Marinagarivorans cellulosilyticus: one gene and its partner. The protein of the gene in region 2 interacts with the protein of the main gene of each other region in a pairwise test. Links are inferred from orthologs where the notes say so. Each region holds a gene or a part of one and is shown on either strand. Other genes may lie near its edges.

Region 1 (3,084 bases), 560 kb from region 2 along the record:
CTACAACAACCCCCACCAACACCGATGACAGATACTTAGCGCTAAACCAATCTTTTTTAGGGCGTAGCTCGCTAACATATAAGTTAATTTGCTGCATGGTTTACCTGCTCTGTTCGCAAAGACCCACCAATTGCGCCCAAACATTGCTGTAATACCAGCGCATCAATATCCTCTGGCATACCAAACACCGCACTTACATCCATATATTGAATAGACGACGCCAAGCTGGCCCTTAAACCATCGGTTATTTTGTCTTCGGTGACGCCATCACCACAGATATACACAACGCCCGGCGCAGCTTGCCCCATTTGCCGCTCGTAATAATCGAGCGAGCGCTGAAGCTCTAACGCAAGAATATCGCTGGGTAAATCTTCGAGCAGGCCTGCCTGATAATCCAAGTCAAACTGGCGCGACAAATACAAACTTCCCTTTTTAAACAGGCTTACACTGCCGCGGCCTTGGCGCAGCCTTGCAATCGCAACCCCGCGCCCATCAAACTGAGGGTCAATTAAGCTAGACGCTAAGTTGCGCATTACCAGCTCGTTGATATCAATGGATTCCAATAACAAATCGACGCTTTTCAATAGCGCCACTATCGAACGCAAGCGCTCCATTTCCGCAATAACGACGTACACCATTTTTTTGCGTGAATGAGCGCCATCCTCTGGAAGCTTAAAAAACTCGATAGCCGCATCATCCAGCGAAATACTGACGAGGTCTTTAATTTTCCAACGCAAAGCGCTGCGCATTTCGTCATCGGGAACATCTGGCGCGTCCACCAGCAAAAGTTGGTATTGGCCTTGGGGGAGCACCACATTGCAAGGCATACGCTGTAAACCTTGCTCTTTCACGTAATCCCCCAGCATTTTTTCGCGAGAGGAGTTGATATCGGCAGCTAAAAAGTCAACGCGCTTGAGCAAGTTCCCATAGTCTGCAGCTTGGCGATGCACCACCGCCACGCCGTCGTCGCGCAGCTCCAAGCCGACATGTTCATTCGCTAATTTCTTTCTAGGCCACTTAATCACGTTGACAGATCCAACTTAGCTCCACACTATGCGCAATCCTTCGACACGCACCAAATCCAACACAAACGGGTATAATTTTATGCGCCATCGTGATTTCACGATTAACGGAATTACACCAAGCTAGTTTGAGTATAGACGCTCGTTTTCACTTAGCAGCAGAGACCTATGTTAAATATTGTTTTGTACGAACCCGAAATTCCGCCGAACACCGGCAACATCATTCGCCTATGCGCCAACATGGGCTTTCAACTGCATTTGATAGAACCATTGGGGTTTGAACTCGACGACAAACGCCTACGCCGCGCGGGCTTAGACTATGCCGAATGGGCGAACGTTAAACGTTATGCTAGCTGGGATGCATTTGTAGAAGCCCACGGCGATAAACGCATTTTTGCGATAAGCACCAAAGGAACTCACTGGTTTAGTGAACAGGCGTTTGAGGTTGATGATTTTTTACTGATGGGGCCAGAAACCCGCGGGCTACCGCCGCAAGTGCGCGAGTCTACTGTGGTTAACGGCGTGCTGCGCATTCCCATGCGCGCCGATAGCCGCAGCATGAACCTTTCGAATGCAACTGCGGTTATCGCCTATGAAGCTTGGCGCCAACTCGGCTTTGATGGCGCAATATAAAAAAGGGCTAAACCTTTGAGCCACCCAAACAAGGTGGCGACTCAGGGGAAACCTCGTTGAGCGCTTGCCATTGAGCAGGCGTATAAAGATGCAAAGCTAAGGCGTGAACTTCACCGGCTAACTCTGCTGCCAATATTTGATAGACCCGCTGATGCCGCTGCACAGGTCGCAACCCGTCAAAGCTTTCGGATACTAACGTCACTTTAAAGTGGGTTTCAGAATTCGGCGGCACACTGTGCATATGGCTTTCATTGACGACCTCTAAGCGCTTGGGCGCTAGCTCTGCTATCAATTTTGTTTGTATATCGCGCTGTATTGGTCCGCTATCCATTAATCAAATCTCCGCTTAAAAATACCAATTGGGATTTTAATGCATATGTGCCCATCCCCCTAGCGTAAGCTGTTTTAAATAAGCAAAAAAAGGCCCCTATAATAGAGGCCTTTAACCAAAAAGCACTTACTTGCGGACTTTACCGCAACCTAAGCGGCCTGACGATAACGCAATATCATCAACATACATTGCTACATCTGGCTTGGCTGGCGTTTCTGGTTGGCCTTGCGGCTGCTGCCCGCTAGGCTTGTAGCGACCAATGCCTAGGTTAACCTCAAGGAAGCTACTTGGACCATCAGCCCAGCTGCGCGACGCGCAACCAGAGGCGTCGCCTCGAATAGCTAGATCATTAATCTGCTCACCATCAAGCCAAAAGTTAAGCTCGCCGCTTGCGGGATTCATCTCCCACTCAAGGCATGCCCAAGCCCCTTTCGGAATCGCCATGCTTGATGCCAAGTCGCACGAGGCACCGCGCCCATTAGAGTCTAAAGCAGCAGCAAAATTACCATCAGCGCCACCAAACCGGTATTGCACATCCCGGTCTTGGCCACGATTGCCAGTGGCGGTAACCATGGTCCATTTCATACCCACCTCAGGACCATTATCTTCAATGTAAACCCTAGCCCGACCAAACATGTGGCTGGCAGCGCCGCCAAGCTGATCGGATGTTAAACTCAACATAGCAATAGCATCATTGTGCTGGGTTTCTTCACTGGCGGTCATTTTCAGCGATTTCCCGCGCAAGCCATAAAACATCTCATCGGAAACGGCGATAATTGCCTCACCATCTTTAACGATGTCCCACGTATTATTTGGCTCGGCTCCCACGGCATAATCTTCAAAATCTTCAACAATTGCAGGCTTTGCACCACCTGTGCTTGCATCCGGCGCTTTAGAACCCAATGGCGGGAAAGCATTCTCAATTAACATAATGAATTGCTCGTGAAACCAAGAGCCGGCATGAGGCGCATTCTGCAACACATCGGCCGTAACCCCAGTACTGTTGCTAGACTCACCACCGCACATCGGATCATAGGACTTCCCTTCGTCATTCACACCATCGGTTGGTGTCGATATACCATCGGACTCACCCGGCGG
Region 2 (3,003 bases):
CTGCCAATGCAACTCTAGGAACGGTTGTTGCTGGAAACAATATTAATTTGAGCATACACGAAGGTAGTGCCATAAATGTACAAGCTGGAGTAAAAATTCTAGGTAAGATCAAAGGGGTTGTTCTTACAGCGGATGGCTACAGAGTAAATCCCGTTGAACCTGGCTCACCACTTGGTGCCATTAACTTCCAAAGTAGCGCTACCATCTCAACCGTTTTAAGCCGTGCGGATTTAAGCCTGGGCAATAATTTAAAAAACCTCAATAATACCTACAGCTTAAATGATGTTTTATTTAACACATACAGTGGCACCGTAGATGAAACTATAGCCGCTCGATCGATAATATGCACATCAAGCCCCACAATCGCAAAAGCAGAAGCTGGAAAGAGCATTGACAACTGCGCTCCCATTCCCGATGCCACTAACGTGGAAACAGATCCTGAGGTTAAAACAACCGTAGAAACCAAGATGATCAAGTATGTCCCGCTAGATCTACCGCCCAGTTTGATTGCTGACGCCGATAGCTACAAAGCAAATTATGCCTTCCACCGAGTAGGCACAGTAAATCACGTAACCGTTCAAAACATTAACGGCTTAACCGAGACAGCAAAAACCTATAAATTACTTGACGACAATACACTTGAAACACTTGCTGGCGAAAAGACTGGGTTTAATATCTGTGGTAACGCCACTGAAAAATGTATTGATTTTAATGATGAAAGTAGAATTTTAGAAAGTGATGATACGCGCGCACCAAGAACAACCGTAGACGACAGAGGCGTCATAGAAGCTATCGCCCCTAAAGGCTTGTGGACCATAACAAAGAAAACCGCAAAACTTGCTCCTGGGGTTTACTATTTTGATAGGGACCTGCTCATTACCGGTATAAATGATAGTAACTTTTTGACTACGATAATGAGTGCAGGGCATATTATGCAAACAGAGGAGGTTCGCCTTTTAGCGATTAACGCGGTGCCAGAAGAGGTCTTGTGTCTCAATCAAAATCTGTCTGTGGACTATAAGCAGCATATTGCTGATGTCAATATCACACCAATAGCTACCGAAACCTACTATCCACTGCAGAATGGCGTTGTTCCATATCCAACGAATTACTGCAAGATTACAAATGGTTCTTTGGCAAGAGATTCAAGCCCAGATGAAGATTTTGTCGGTCAATTCGCACTAATGGCGGGGCAAGAGAACAACGACGAAGATCCAGTCTCTTACCAAGGAGGGAATATATATTTCACCTCCTCATTAGGAGTATTTGGAAGGGTGATTGCCGGTAATACGATTAAGCTTGAGTCACCGGATGGCCTCAAAAAGTCCAATGCACAGATTTTTGGGCTAATAGGCTCTGAGGCAAGAGCGGCTGGTATTGATAATGCCCAAAATGACTTAACCGGCACCATTGATGTTCATACAGACTTTTATACCGAAGTCCTCAACAAAGGAGATCCTGATGGCGGTGGCGAATGCTCGCCAAACGATGCTGTTAAGCCCGCTAGTACACTAATCTGGTCACGCTACAGGTAAAAAGAGAAATACAAACCCACAAAAAAAGCCCGCATATGCGGGCTTTCAAGTTTTGAAACATTACAAAATCGCTTGGCAATCAGTTATTTTGCAATACCTGCATTCAAATCCAATTAACCTATTTTCGCTCTACGCTTCGTCTGGAACAGCCGCTTCAATCGTCTTTTTCAGCTCACCGTTCTCACTCATTTCCATAATAATGTCGCAACCGCCAACAAGCTCGCCGCCCGCCCACAACTGAGGAAAGGTTGGCCAGTTGGCGTATTTTGGCAAGTTTGCGCGGATGTCTGGGTTAGTCAGAACATCAACGAACGCAAAACGCTTGCCGCAGGCCATAACCGCTTGTGATGCCTTCTGCGAAAAGCCACACTGTGGTGCGTCTGGTGAACCCTTCATGTACAAAATCACTGCATTATCAGTAATTTGCTGTTTAATTGTGTCCATAATATCCATAGAAAACCTCGCTATATCTTAGTAAATTGCTCAAGTATTGCCGTGCATTTTAGGGGATCGCGCTAGGCCATACAAGCGATCAAGCGCTTGACTCTCTATATTGCAATGGCAGAATCACAACAAACTCGCTGCCGCTGTTATATTCACTATGGACAGTAATTTCACCTTGTAACATTTTTACCAATTCGCCAACTAGCGCCAAGCCTAAGCCGGTGCCGGTAATACCAGCGTTTTGGGCCTCGTCAATTTGGGAATATTGGTTAAACAGCTTGTGCTTTTGAGCTTCAGGGATGCCTACGCCGGTATCTGCCACACTCAGTTGCATCACGTCTTTAAGGGCGCTAAGCGTTAATGTGACAGAGCCTTCGCGAGTATATTTAATTGCGTTAGACAGCAAGTTAATGAGAATCTGGCGTACCTTTTGCCGGTCCGACCTTAAGGGGGGCACCCCCTGCAAGTCGATATTAAAAGTAAGGTTTTTAACTGTGGCTAACGACTCTATTTGCGGCAAAAAACTTTGGCACAGCTTACCAACGTCAAACTCGTCAATATCCAACCCCATAAAGCCTGCTTCTATTTTGGATATGTCCAATGTATCGGTAACAAGCTCGTTTAATTGAAAGCCGGCATTACTTATGGCCTGTACGTTTTTGTACTCGCGGTCAGATAGCTTCGCCTTCGAGCGGGCCAATAGTAAGTCACTAAACCCCATAATGGCGTTAAGCGGGGTGCGTAATTCGTGTATCATTTTTGCGTAAAAATCACGGCGTGCTATACGCTTTGCCTCTTCTAGCTCTTCACGTGCACGCTGTTGATGCGTCACATCAAAGGCAAAAGCGATAACCGAAGGCTCCGCCGCAGGGCCGCTTTGGTTTAACGCTAAAAAGTGCCACTTAATAAAGCGCTCGCCTAATGCAACCACTGGCGAATCTAGCCCGGTGTCCGCTTCAGGCACTCCATCGCTATTAGCACTCGCCAAACATAATCCGCATAATGTTTCTGTATCGGCGGGCAA

What was found.
Region 1: the proteins of grxD (region 2) and MARGE09_RS16730 interact in binary tests that used the Escherichia coli proteins (3 or more experiments, as listed by UniProt). The link is inferred for Marinagarivorans cellulosilyticus from one-to-one orthologs.

Annotation. Positions count from the first base shown.
Region 1 is NZ_AP023086.1:4,096,600-4,099,683, forward strand. The notes cover bases 325-3,082. They hold MARGE09_RS16730 (BolA family protein), read right to left. Parts: upstream 1,987-3,082; coding sequence 1,663-1,986; downstream 325-1,662. Other genes in these bases: MARGE09_RS16720 (MSHA biogenesis protein MshI), read right to left, coding at 325-1,025; trmL (tRNA (uridine(34)/cytosine(34)/5-carboxymethylaminomethyluridine(34)-2'-O)-methyltransferase TrmL), read left to right, coding at 1,191-1,655; MARGE09_RS16735 (glycoside hydrolase family 6 protein), read right to left, coding at 2,113-3,082. Outside these bases: MARGE09_RS16715 (hypothetical protein), read right to left, coding at 1-97; more of MARGE09_RS16720, read right to left, coding at 84-324; more of MARGE09_RS16735, read right to left, coding at 3,083-3,084. UniProt on the Escherichia coli protein: Transcriptional regulator that plays an important role in general stress response. Has many effects on cell morphology, cell growth and cell division. Acts by regulating the transcription of many genes, including dacA (PBP-5), dacC (PBP-6), ampC and mreB.
Region 2 is NZ_AP023086.1:3,537,802-3,540,804, reverse strand. Bases 327-3,003 are described here. They hold grxD (Grx4 family monothiol glutaredoxin), read right to left. Parts: upstream 1,989-3,003; coding sequence 1,665-1,988; downstream 327-1,664. Other genes in these bases: MARGE09_RS14260 (PAS domain-containing sensor histidine kinase), read right to left, coding at 2,068-3,003; MARGE09_RS14270 (hypothetical protein), read left to right, coding at 327-1,535. Also shown: more of MARGE09_RS14270, read left to right, coding at 1-326. UniProt on the Escherichia coli protein: Monothiol glutaredoxin involved in the biogenesis of iron-sulfur clusters.